4 regions of the Turicibacter sp. genome follow, and region 4 is predicted to be linked to each of the others. Evidence: riboswitches for the same ligand, from Rfam matches in the RefSeq annotation. Region 4 holds a riboswitch; each other region holds the start of a gene.
What was found. A riboswitch is a leader RNA that binds a small molecule or an ion and turns the genes downstream of it on or off. The one in region 4 is predicted to bind lysine.
Positions count from the first base shown of each region.

Region 1: another riboswitch for lysine. It lies ahead of J6D32_RS01875 (Na+/H+ antiporter NhaC family protein); the one in region 4 lies ahead of J6D32_RS01380 (YfcC family protein).
Region 2: another riboswitch for lysine. It lies ahead of lysA (diaminopimelate decarboxylase); the one in region 4 lies ahead of J6D32_RS01380 (YfcC family protein).
Region 3: another riboswitch for lysine. It lies ahead of J6D32_RS08460 (transporter substrate-binding domain-containing protein); the one in region 4 lies ahead of J6D32_RS01380 (YfcC family protein).

Region 1 is NZ_JAGAVR010000011.1:10,938-14,144, forward strand. Features, by position in the region: gene J6D32_RS01875 (Na+/H+ antiporter NhaC family protein) at 1-1,173, opposite strand, end outside; lysine riboswitch at 1,331-1,503, opposite strand; gene rlmD (23S rRNA (uracil(1939)-C(5))-methyltransferase RlmD) at 1,756-3,162, shown strand.
Region 2 is NZ_JAGAVR010000120.1:19,599-22,805, forward strand. Features, by position in the region: gene J6D32_RS12925 (aspartate kinase) at 1-120, opposite strand, end outside; gene lysA (diaminopimelate decarboxylase) at 145-1,437, opposite strand; lysine riboswitch at 1,533-1,711, opposite strand; gene J6D32_RS12935 (DUF2798 domain-containing protein) at 1,868-2,374, opposite strand; gene J6D32_RS12940 (helix-turn-helix transcriptional regulator) at 2,641-3,207, shown strand, end outside.
Region 3 is NZ_JAGAVR010000065.1:17,892-21,098, forward strand. Features, by position in the region: gene J6D32_RS08455 (endonuclease MutS2) at 1-1,447, shown strand, start outside; lysine riboswitch at 1,560-1,727, shown strand; gene J6D32_RS08460 (transporter substrate-binding domain-containing protein) at 1,804-2,616, shown strand; gene J6D32_RS08465 (amino acid ABC transporter permease) at 2,619-3,207, shown strand, end outside.
Region 4 is NZ_JAGAVR010000008.1:78,563-81,769, forward strand. Features, by position in the region: gene proC (pyrroline-5-carboxylate reductase) at 1-691, shown strand, start outside; lysine riboswitch at 988-1,161, shown strand; gene J6D32_RS01380 (YfcC family protein) at 1,437-2,870, shown strand; gene J6D32_RS01385 (M20 family metallopeptidase) at 2,996-3,207, shown strand, end outside.

The DNA of each region.
Region 1 (3,207 bases), on a different contig from region 4:
GTTTGGATTAATATTGGTGCTTGTAATCACTGAAGCTAAATAGCCTCCAGCATCTAAGGCTCCAACTAGTTCACAAATCGCCCAAGCTAATAATAAAATTCCAATCGCTCCAAACATAGAGCGAGCTCCTATCATAAAAGCTTTTAAAAAATCAGGTAGTGTGACTTCTTTGTTTAAAACATGACGATAAGCCAGTCCCATTGAAACGATTAATCCAGCCATTCCTCCATAACGAAGTGCTTTAGAGAGAGCGATGTTGTCAAGGACGGTGAAGAAGAAGTTAAACTCAGGATCAGTGACTGATTGTGCCCCTTGAATTCCGGTGATAGCCATTGTTCCAACCGTGACAATAATTAAGGTTAGAATAGGAAGAATTAAGTCCCAAATCGTTCCTTTTGAAGATTCAACATCTTTTTCATGAGGATTCGATAGTTCGCTGCCTACAATTGAGCTGTCGCTTCCTTGTAACGTGTCGGCTTCGTATTTTTTCATTAATCCAAGATTTAAGTTAAAGCGAATGACAACGAAGACCATGATGAGGGTTGTGATGACATAAAAATGATAAGGAATGGTCATTAAGAAGGCTGAGAAGGCACTGTAAGAAATGCCTGCTCCTGCTAAGATGACAGCCATAGAACCCATGATTCCAGTTGCCCAACTTGAAATGGGGGAAATGACACAAATAGGTGCTGACGTTGAATCAACGATATAAGCGAGACGAGCTCGCGATACTTTTTGTGCTTCGGCTAATGGTTTTGAGACATTTCCAACGACTAAAGCGTTGAAGTAGTCATCAACAAAAATCAGAATTCCTAAAATAGCAGCGGTATATTGTACCCCTTCGCGTGTTTGAACGCGACGAATAATGGCTTTTGTAAAAGCAGTGGCCCCTCCTGATAAGACGATATAGCCTGTAATAATACCTAGGGCGATTAAAAAGAAGATGATGGACATATTCCACTCATTTAAGAATCCGTAAAGTCCATCCTCTTCAATGACTAGAGAACTAAAAGTGATGAGTAGGGTTGAGATGGTATCTCCGATGCTAAATGCTGATAAAATTAAAGCAGCACAGATGACACCGACTCCTAGTGATAAGATAACGCGACGTGTGATGATAACCAAAAGAATTGTGAGGATTGCCGGAATTAAGGCATAGATGGTTCCAACCATTTTCATTCTCTCCTTTTATATTGAACTTTGATTGAATCATCTCGTCCGGCTCTGAAAGTTATAAAAAAAAGAGCAATGCAGAGTTAAACTCATACATTGCTCAATAATGGGGTAGCTAAAAAAAGATCCCTTAGTGATACACGTATTATTTAACTCTCCGATCATTAGTTCTCCACTACCATAGGCAGTGACAGTGTTAGACTTCTTCAATCTAACCCCAGCAAAAAATAGCGGACACTATTTTCACTTCGGCATGGATACCTTTTAGAATTTGTCTTAGACGTCACTCTCGAAATTCCTACTCTTTAGCCATGCACCTCTAACTCATCAAAGAGAACAGAGACGTATTCAATTATCCCTATTGTAGCATCTTTTATTGTAGAGTCAATATGAATTGTTATAAATAAGTAAAAATGGTATAAAATTACGTATCATTGCAACATAATAAATGAAAGATCATCATCTCAGTGTATTTATTGCGAATAAGAGAGGATTTTGTCAACTATCTGCGAATAAGATATGTAAAATAATCACGAATGTGGTAAGATAAAGGGTAGCTTAAAAGCATTGGAGGTTTTTTTTATGAATATGTCACCTTTAAAGGTTGGTCAAGAATTTTTAGTGACGATTAAACGCATCGGGATTAACGGTGAGGGAATCGGTTATTATAAAAAACAAGCGGTGTTCATCCCAGGAACATTAGTTGGGGAAGAAGTTGTGGCAACTTGTACACGTGTAGCAGGTGGTTATGCAGAAGCAGAATTAGTACGCGTTAAGAAAAAATCAAGACATCGTTGTCAACCAGCTTGTGAGGTTTATGGACAATGTGGTGGATGTCAATTACAACATATGACCTACCCGGAACAATTGCGTATTAAACGCGATGCCATTTGGCAAGCGGTTGAACGTTACACCAATTTAGATCCTGAAGAATTAGATATCCGTCCAACGATGGGAATGGATAATCCATATAATTATCGTAACCGTGCTCAAATGCCAGTTGGGTATGATGAAGATGGTGTGATGGTCGGATTCTATAGCATGAACTCACGAGAGTTAGTAAATGTCACAGATTGTGAGGTTCAATACGAAGAAATCAACAAAGTCGTGAATCACGCGGTTGATTTATTAGATGATTATAAAGTTTTTGCGTATGCACCCAAAACGAAAAAAGGAACAGCTCGTCACATTGTCGTTCGTCGTGGATATCGAACAGGTGAGATTCAAGTGACGTTTGTATTAGCGAATAAAGACTTCAAGAAGATGTATTCTTTAGCGCTTGATTTAATGAAGTATTGTCCTGAAGTGAAGTCAGTTTATGTCAACTATAATTCTGATGACACGCATGAAATCTTTGGACCAGATATGATTAAAGTAGCGGGAGAAGATTTCATTACAGATCGTTTAGGTAAATTTAAATTTAATTTATCACCACGCGCTTTCTATCAATTAAATCCAGAACAAACAGTGAAGTTATATAATCAAGTGAAGTATGCTGCTTCTTTAACAGGAACTGAAAAAGTGGTAGATGCTTACTGTGGAGTTGGAACGATTGGTCAATGGGTGGCTGATCAGGCAAGTGAAGTACGTGGGGTGGATATTACTCGTGCGGCTATCATTGATGCGAAAGCAAATGCAAAATTAAATAACATTGATAATACGTATTATGCGGTTGGTAAAGCAGAGTCAATCGTGCCAAAATGGGCAAATGAAGGGTTCAAACCAGATGTGGTTATCGTCGATCCACCTCGTACGGGAATGGGGCCTGAGTTAATTGAGATGTTAAAACGTGTCCAACCAAAACGTATTGTCTACGTATCATGTAATCCATCAACGTTAGCTAAAAACTTAAAAGAGTTAACAAAAAAATACCGAGTAGATTATATTCAACCGATTGATATGTTCCCTCAAACATCTCATGTTGAAGCGGTTGTTCGTTTAACTCGTATGGATAAATCAGAAAAAGTAAAAAAAGATTCACGTCGTTAATTTAGGAGACTGAATCGACATCATAAATTTTATCTTAAGCGTCAT
Region 2 (3,207 bases), on a different contig from region 4:
AACAACAACGACCAGATCATGTCCCTTTTCTTTTTCAGCGACTATTTTTTTAGCAATATTTTTGATTTTATCCGTACTTGCAACTGATGTGCCGCCATATTTATGCACTAAAATCCCCATTTAATTCCCCTCCTGTTTACCTCTTTAAACTTCTAGTGATAGAAGTTCTTCATATGTTTGACGACGACAAATTAATTGAGCCTCACCATCTTTCACAGCAACAACTGCTGCTTTTGGAATTTTATTATAATTTGAGGACATGGAATAACCATAAGCACCTGTTGAGGTGATAATCAAAATGTCCCCACTTTCAATCTTATTTACGTCAACGTCAGTTATTAAGATATCCCCACTTTCGCAACATTTTCCGGCAATCGTAACATGACGCTCGTTTCCTGATTCCATCCAATTTGCAATGGCACATTCATAAACCGCTTGATATAAAGAAGGCCTAATATTATCTGTCATTCCTCCATCGACACTAACATAAGTTCTAACATCTTTAATATCTTTCATTGACCCAACCGTATATAAAGTACTTCCTGCATTGGCAACAATTGAGCGCCCTGGTTCAATAATCAATCTTGGAATATCTATTTGTAAAGTTTCGCAAACCGTCTGGGCTTTTGTTAAAATTGCCTCACAAAACTGTGCAATCGATTTAGGTGCATCCTTCTCTGTGTAATAAACGCCGACTCCTCCACCTAAATCAACATCAGTAATCTCAAATCCAAATTGCTCTTTAATATCTTTTACGAGTGTCATCATAATCTCAACTTCATCTAAAAAGGGATTCACATCAAAAATTTGTGATCCAATGTGCGCATGCAAACCAATTAAATTTAAATGCTCATACTTATGAAACACTTCAAGACATCTTTGTAAGTCCCCATTCGATAAGGTGAATCCAAATTTCGAATCGATTTGTCCTGTTTTAATGTAGTCGTGTGTATGTGCTTCGATACCAGGTGTAATTCTTAAATAAACATTTTGTTGTTTACCACGTTTATGACACATTGTATTTAGCGTCTCTAGTTCATAGTAATTATCAACTACAAAAACACCGACACCATACTCTAAGCCCATGTTGATTTCATCAAATGTCTTATTATTACCATGAAACAAAACATGATCCATTGGAAAATCAGCTTTATAAGCAGTATACAGTTCACCACCAGATACAACATCAAGATAAAGCCCCTCTTCTTTAATCAGGTGACACATGTAAAGTGGCAAGAAAGCTTTTCCGGCATAAGCCACACGATTCCCTCGCTCCTCAACTTTAAAATGCTTCCTATAATCTTTGCAATTTTGTCTAAGTAGTGCTTCGTCAAAGACATAAAGTGGTGTTTGATAAGTGTTAACCAATGTTTGACAACTTACCCCTCCAATAAATAATTGTTGATTTTCAATGTTCATTGTTCCATGTAGTTTCATCCTAGACTCCTTTTTTCATTTTGATAAGGCACTAAAAAAGCCCCTCGAATACATTCAAGGGGCCTTTAATATACCGAAAAATCGGTTGGGATATCCTCAAATGTAGCACACCACAAAGTGATTTTTGTGACAGTGATGCATATCTTTTATGCACCCCCAGAGAATTAACCTTAAAGCGTCAGTTAATCTCTTCGGCGAATCTTCCTTTCCCAATAAGTCATCGCGCTTACCTCGTTATTAGTACTCTTAAGCCTTCGCAACCTCTACGTTTTAATGATGGTTTGAATAAGCACGTTTCATCATGCTTAATACTATTTAATTGTGAATTCTCTTTATTTTATGTCAATCATCCCCCCTTTATTCCGTTTGGATGTCATATTTTAGTATTAGAAAAAAAGTTATCCTCAATTAGGAGGATAACTTTTTCATCTTAAGCGACTTCAATTTCATTTGTATCGTACTGTTTTTCATTATCTAACTGGTGTTTAAAGACAAATCGGAAAATATATCTAACAAAGGGTTGAACAAAGAAAATTTGAGTAAAGAAAGCAAAGGGTAAGTTAATCACAATATTTTGGAACCAAGTAGCAATTAGTTCGCTTGTGAAACCGTGGAATAAAATAGTTGAAACTAATGACATTAAGGGACACATGAAGACAATAGTCGAGCAAATAAATACGGTTGTAATAATCACTTGGCTATCTTTTTTGAAATCAATCATACTAAAAGCAAGTTTTTCTGAAAGAGGACCTGCAATAAATATTTCAATAAGTAAGGCGAAGATGAATTCAATCGGAACGATTTTTAAAGAAGTAACAAAGACTTGATTTGACATTCCTCCCATTTCAATGGCTACGTTATAAAAGACGAATAAATGAACTGTAATAAAAACAGTTAGTACAGCAAAGAATAATTTTTGAATTTTTGTTTTTGGCATAGTATCTTTCCTTTCTTTTCGTAAAAGAACGCAAAAAAAGACACACGAAGTCACCTTGTACCGTAATCAGATTTACGTGCAAAGCACTACATGTGTCGTTTGTTCTAGTTCATTATTTAATTTTTTATAATTAGATTTTAACTCATTTAGAGACAAAAAGTCAATTATTTTATCGAATTCAATCATTTAAAGATACATTTTGAAAACGACTTTTGTAGTATGTTATACTTAATTAAAATCAGTTTTTTTGACAGCGAGGTTTTAGCATGACAATCGTTCACTCTTCAGAGGAGTTTCGAGAAGCGGTCCTTTATGAGTTAAATTTCAAGGCATTCCAAGAGAAGTATTGTAAAATTTTCAAAGATATTGAACATCCTGAAAATGGCTATTTCTTATTATACGAACGCCCTGGTTATTATGAGTTCGGGATTGCTGATTATACGATTCCCCATCATTTTACATTAAATTTTGATAACCCACAGCGACTTGTTCGATTTGGAACGGTTCACAAAGGGACAACAGAATTTCAAATTGATAATCAACCCATTTCTTCTTTTAAACCTTCTTCTTTTTTCGTTGTAGAAAAAGATTTAAAAGGGAAGCAGAATTGGACAAAAGGACAACATTTTCATGGTGCAGAAATCACGATTTATGAAAATTATTTCAATGATGTGATTCGCCCTTTATTAAAAAATGATTTTGATTTTGAGCGATTTGCAACAAACTATACGTATAATTATCTTCCACTTGAAGTCATGTCTATTTTACAAACAATGCAAACTTTATCCAACAAAAATATGCTCGATTCCTTAATGCTTGAAAGTTGTATTTTA
Region 3 (3,207 bases), on a different contig from region 4:
TTTAGTGGCTGCTAGACATCCCTTAATTGATCAAAAGTCTGTTGTGGCTAATGACATCGAACTTGGAGATGAGTATACGACGATTGTAATCACAGGTCCAAACACAGGGGGGAAAACTGTTACGTTAAAAACGGTGGGATTACTAACGTTGATGGCACAAGCAGGTCTTTTAATTCCGGCACACGAGTCATCACAATTGGCTATTTTCGATCATGTTTTTGCTGATATTGGAGACGAACAAAGTATTGAACAAAGTTTATCAACGTTCTCATCTCATATGACAAATATCGTTAAAATTATGGAACGTTTAACAGTGAATAGCTTGATTTTATTTGATGAGCTAGGGGCAGGAACCGATCCGAAAGAAGGCGCATCACTTGCTATTTCGATTTTAAATTATGTTAAGGTTCGAGGAGCGCGTACGATTGCGACGTCGCATTACCCTGAGCTTAAGGCCTATGCTTATGAGCAAGATGATGTGATTAATGCATCGGTTGAATTTAATGTTGAGACGCTTTCCCCAACGTATCGTTTACTTGTTGGAGTACCTGGACGTTCAAATGCCTTTGAGATTTCAAAACGTTTAGGATTAAAAGAGGCCATTTTAAATCAAGCTCGTTCATATGTTGAAAGTGAACGAACAGAAATGACGGATTTAATTACAAAACTTGAGGATCGTGGATTACAATTAGATCAGGAGATTCAACATCTTCAGCAACAAAATACATTAGTTGAAGAAATGAAAAAAGAATATGAGCAAAAACTGGCAAAATTTGAGGCAGAACGTGAAAAAGTCTTAGAGGATATCAAAAAAGAAGCATTTGAAAGTGTTCGCCAAGCAAAAGAAGAAGCAGAACAAATTGTGATGGATTTACGTCGAGCGAAAAAAATGGCTGATTTATCAATGAAAGATCATGAGTTAACAGAAAAATTGACGTCATTAAAGAAAGCAGAGGCGAAACAAGCAGAGCAATTTAAGAAAAAGGCTCAAAATAAACAGCCGTTAAAACCAGGTGATGAAGTGATGGTTTTATCTTTAAATCGTCAAGGTGAACTGATTGAGCAAACCAAAAATGGAGAATGGATGGTTCAACTGGGTATGATGAAAGTGAACATTAAACCTGAAGATCTTCAATATTTACGTAAATCGGTTCAGAAAAAGGAAACAAAAAAAGGGCAAATGGTTCATAAACGTAATAGCCATGTCGGAATTCAATTGGATTTACGAGGAGAACGCTATGAAGATGCTATGTTAATGCTTGATAAATACTTTGATGATGTCTTATTGGCTGGATATCAAACGATTACGATTATTCATGGTCATGGAACGGGAGCTCTTCGCCAAGGGGTTCATAAATATTTAAAACAAAATAAACACGTTGCAAGCTTTAGATTTGGGGGAGCCGGTGAAGGTGGAACTGGAGCAACGGTTGTTGAATTAAAATAAGGGAGTCCTGTCTATCTCGAGTCAATCGGGATAGATTTTTTTGTGAAAATATATTTTTCAAAATAAAGTTTACATTATATGGAAATCATGTTATTTTATAAGAGGACAAAAAAAATCGTATAGAGGTAGCGTTGCATCAGAGTACAACAGGGAGCTGGCAAGTGAGGAAATGTTGGAAAGGTAATCATCGCCGAAAGTTTCGTATTGGCAAATACGTCACTTGGGGTTGCAGGAAATACCTGTAACACTCCTTCAGTTTTGAAGAGGAGCTATTAAACAGAGGACTTTTTTTCAGTCGTGTTAATAGCACGACTTTTTTTGTTACAATCAATTTTAATCAAAGGGGAGATTTTAATATGAGAAAATTAGTTGTAACGTTAGCAGGATGTATTTTGCTTGCAGGATGTAGCGGGAATGCTACAAGTAATTCAAAAGATACGTTTACGGTTGGAATGGAATGTAATTATGCTCCGTTTAACTGGCAAACGTCAGCACCAACACAGACAAGTGTATCAATTGGTGGAGCAGGATTTTGTGATGGATACGATGTGAGAATTGCAAATGAAATTGCAAAGAGCATGGAAAAAGAGTTAGTGATTAAAAAATTAGAGTGGGATGGTTTGCAATTATCACTAGAATCGGGAGAAATTGATGCGATTATTGCTGGGATGACCGCTAATGAGGAACGTGAACAAGGAATTGATTTTACGACACCTTATTTTGAATCAGAAATGGTACTGATTGTTCGTGCAGACGATGATTTAGTTCATGCAACATCTATTCAAGATTTTAGTGGTAAAAATGTGATTGGACAGATGAATACTAATTATGATACGGTAATTGACCAAATTGAAGGGGTGAATCACTTAACACCTAAATCTTCTTATCCTGAGTTAGTGGTCTCTTTACAATCAAATGAAGCAGATGCTATTACGGCTGAATTACCCGTTGCCGAAGGGGTCATTCAAGCTAATCCAGATTTGACTATTGTTCACTTTGCAGAAGGTAAAGGATTTGATATTGATACATCTGTTTCAATTGGATTAAAAGAAGGCAGTCGTGGTACAGAGTTCTTTAATCAAGTTCAATCTGCTTTAGATAATATTTCAGATTCGACTCGAAATGAATGGATGACAGAATCTCGCGAAAGTGCGCCAACAGGTGAATAATTATGATGTTCTTAACCACTCAAAATGGCTTTTTAAATAAATCATTTTCTTTATTTGTTAAAAATTTTGATTTGTTCATGTATGGAATTAAAATGACACTCATTTTAGCTTTTTTAGGAACGATGTTAGGCTTAGTTATTGGGTTAGTTCTAGGGGGATTGCGTGCGATTACAATTGAACCAAGAGACTTAAAAAGTGTAAAAGTGTTAAAAAAAATGATGCACTGTTTGATAGGTCTTTACGTTTGGTTTTTTAGAGGGACTCCAATGATGGTGCAAGCGATGTTTTTATATCATGCTTTACGTCCTATTCTAGGGTGGAGTTCATTAACTGCAGGGATTGTGATTATTTCGGTTAATACTGGGGCTTATATGGCAGAAATTATCCGTTCAGGTATTCAGTCAGTGGATAAAGGGCAACTTGAAGCCGCTAGAAGTATTGGAATGACCGCTTTTCAATCGATGATGTACATTATCTTACCTCAGGCGATTAAAAACGCCTTTCCTTCTATTGGAAATGAATTTATTGTGAATATTAAAGATAGTTCAATGTTAAATGTCATTGGGGTGATTGAAGTTTTCTTCCAATCTA
Region 4 (3,207 bases):
GACAAAAGTTAATCGATTTGTTGAAGATTATAAAATAAATGGGACAACTTCAAACCAAGATGTTGCAAATTTATGTCAAATTGTTATTTTAGCAGTTAAGCCATATTTATATCCCGCTATTATTGATGAAATTAAAGAAAGTATTCATAAAGAAACCATTATTGTGAGTATTGCAGCAGGACCAACACTTCAAATGATTGAGGACTATTTTCAAAAAAGTATTAAGGTAGTTCGTACAATGCCAAACACACCAGCACAAGTCGGTGAAGCGATGTCAGCAATTATACCAAATCGCAATGTTACAGAAAATGAGTTAAATCAAGTGATTGCTATTTTTAATAGTTTTGGAAAATGTGAAGTGGTGTCTGAAGTATTAATTGATTCCGTTATTGCTGTGAGTGGATCATCACCTGCTTATGTTTATATGATGATTGAAGCAATGGCTGATGCTGCTGTTTTACAAGGGATGCCACGAAATCTTGCTTACGAATTTGCTGCACAAGCAGTGCTTGGAGCGGCGAAAATGGTACTAGAAACAGGGATGCATCCAGGGGGATTAAAAGATCAAGTTTGTTCACCAGGTGGCACAACAATTGAGGCAGTTGCTAAATTAGAACAAGAGGAATTTAGAGCAAGTATTATGAATGCTATGGAAGCTTGTGCAAAGAAATCTAAAAAAATGAGTAAATAAAAAAGACACGCTTTAAAACTAGCGTGTCTTTATAGGCTATTTATATAATTTATCTTCTTTTTTCTCAAATTTTTTTTCCTCATGATGTTGTTCTTTATGATGAATTTCCATTTCATGAATTTTTTCTTTAATACTCATTAAGGCCATCTCATTTTTAAAAATTTATTATAGTTAGCTCTCTATAGTGTATTTATTAAAAAAATATAAAATAGAAATTTTATTGGATAGTTACATAAATTTACACTTGCAAAAGAATAGAATATAGTTTATGATTTAATTAATTAAAAAATAAATAGGTTTTAGATAGAGGTGCGGTAACTAAGAGTACTATTGAAGAGTGAAGACGTAGACGCAATAGGAAAGGAGTTCTCGCCGAAGCCTATCATCGATACTTTAAGGTGATAGAGCTGGTGTTATGTAAAATATACTTAACACTGTCACAAAATATTTTGTGGTGAGCTATCATTTAAGATGAATGCATTGTATATCGATTAAATGATATATTAAAATTCAAAGTCTTGAGTGATTTGCTCAAGGCTTTTTTTTATTAAAGCCAACCATAAAAATTGTGGAGGGCTATCATTTGAGCATTCAAAAGTAAACGCACGTTATGTGATTATTTCTGAAAAGTCTTGAGTGATACTCAAGACTTTTTTTATTGTGAAGCTCTTGCACCTCATACCATCCAAGAAAAGATGGGGACAATGCTTTATTGGATGTTAAAAACCTGAAGGGAGATTAATATATGTTAAGTCTTAGAAGAGCCAGAAGTATTGAAACTGAGGCAGGTGCGAAAAAAGAATTTAAAGTACCACATACGCTAGTTATTATTTCTTTTATCTTAGTCATCGTTGCCGTAGCAACATGGATATTACCAGCTGGGATGTATGAGCGAGTGGTTAATGATTTAGGTCGAACAGTCGTTGTGGATGGATCGTTCCAATACATCGAGCAATCACCGCAAGGATTATTTAGTTTATTACAAGCTCCATTAGAAGGAATTGTAGGAGCTTCAGAAATTATTGCCTTTTTATTTATCGTAAGTGGAGCAATTGCTATTATTACAAAAACACGTGCAATTGATGCTGGAATTACAAGTGCCGTTAAATCGTTCCATGGAAAAGAGATGTTAATGATTCCGTTTATTATGGGATTATTCTCATTAGGTGGCGCAGTTTTTGGAATGACGGAAGAGGCAATTCCATTTATTGCAATGTTGATTCCACTTTGTTTAGCTTTAGGTTATGACAGTATTATGGCGATGGCTATTTCTTATGTTGGATGTATTGTTGGTTTTGCTACAGCAATGATTAATCCATTCTCAGTAGGGGTTGCTCAAAGTATTGCAAATGTTCAAGCTGGATCAGGTGTGGGATTCCGTACTCTAATTTGGGCAGTTACAACTTTAGCATCTATTCTATTCTTAATGTGGTATGGTCGTCGTATCAAACGTAATCCAGAATTAAGTCCCGTTTATGAAATTGATCAGTCACGTCGTGAAGCATTAAAAGAATCAACTGAAGAACATATCGAGTTTACAGTAAGACATAAAATTATTTTATCTTCGATTTTAGTTTGTTTAGCTGGAATTGTCGTTGGAGTACTAAAATTTGATTTTGCTATTCCAGAAATCGCGGCTTTATTCTTAGCTACAGGAATCGTGGCAGGATTTATTGGACGTTTAAGTTTTGATGATATGGCAACATCGTTTGTAAGTGGAGCAAAAGATATGATTGGAGCAGCTATTGTGGTTGGATTTGCTCGTGGAATCGTGATTCTTGCACAAGATGGTCAAATTATTGATACAATTCTTTACCAATTATCAAACTTCATCGGTCAATTACCTTCGTTAATTGCGGGATATGTCATGTTCTTTGTTCAAATGTTTATTAACTTCTTTATTTCATCAGGTTCAGGACAAGCAGCTTTAACAATGCCGATTATGGCGCCACTTGGTGAGTTAGTTGGAATTACACCGCAAACATCAATTTTAATTTTCCAATTTGGTGATGGATTCTCAAATGCGATTTTCCCAACAAGTGCAGTCTTAATGGCTTGTTTGGGGGTAGCAGGTATCCCATGGTCAAAATGGATTAAATGGATTTTACCACTACAAGTTATCTTTGGAGTAATTGCTATTATCTTTATTACAATTGCTATTTTAATGGGTTGGTCATAATATTAATTTTGCTAGGCATTTTCTTTATAGAGAATGCCTAGTAAACTATAGTTGAACTTAAAATGAAAAATGAATTAGAATAAGAAGAAATCTATCAATAGATTTTTGTATACAGGAGGGGCATTATGAAAGAACAATTATTGCAAATTAGTGAAGAGCTTAAACAAAGATTATGGGAAATGAGTGACTATATTCATGATCATCCTGAGCTTGGAAACCAAGAGTTCGAAGCTGTAAATACATTAACTTCATTTTTAAAAGAACATAATTTTTCAGTTGAAGTAGGTGTTGCAGGATTAGAAACAGCATTTACAGCGGTTTACGATAGTAAAAAACC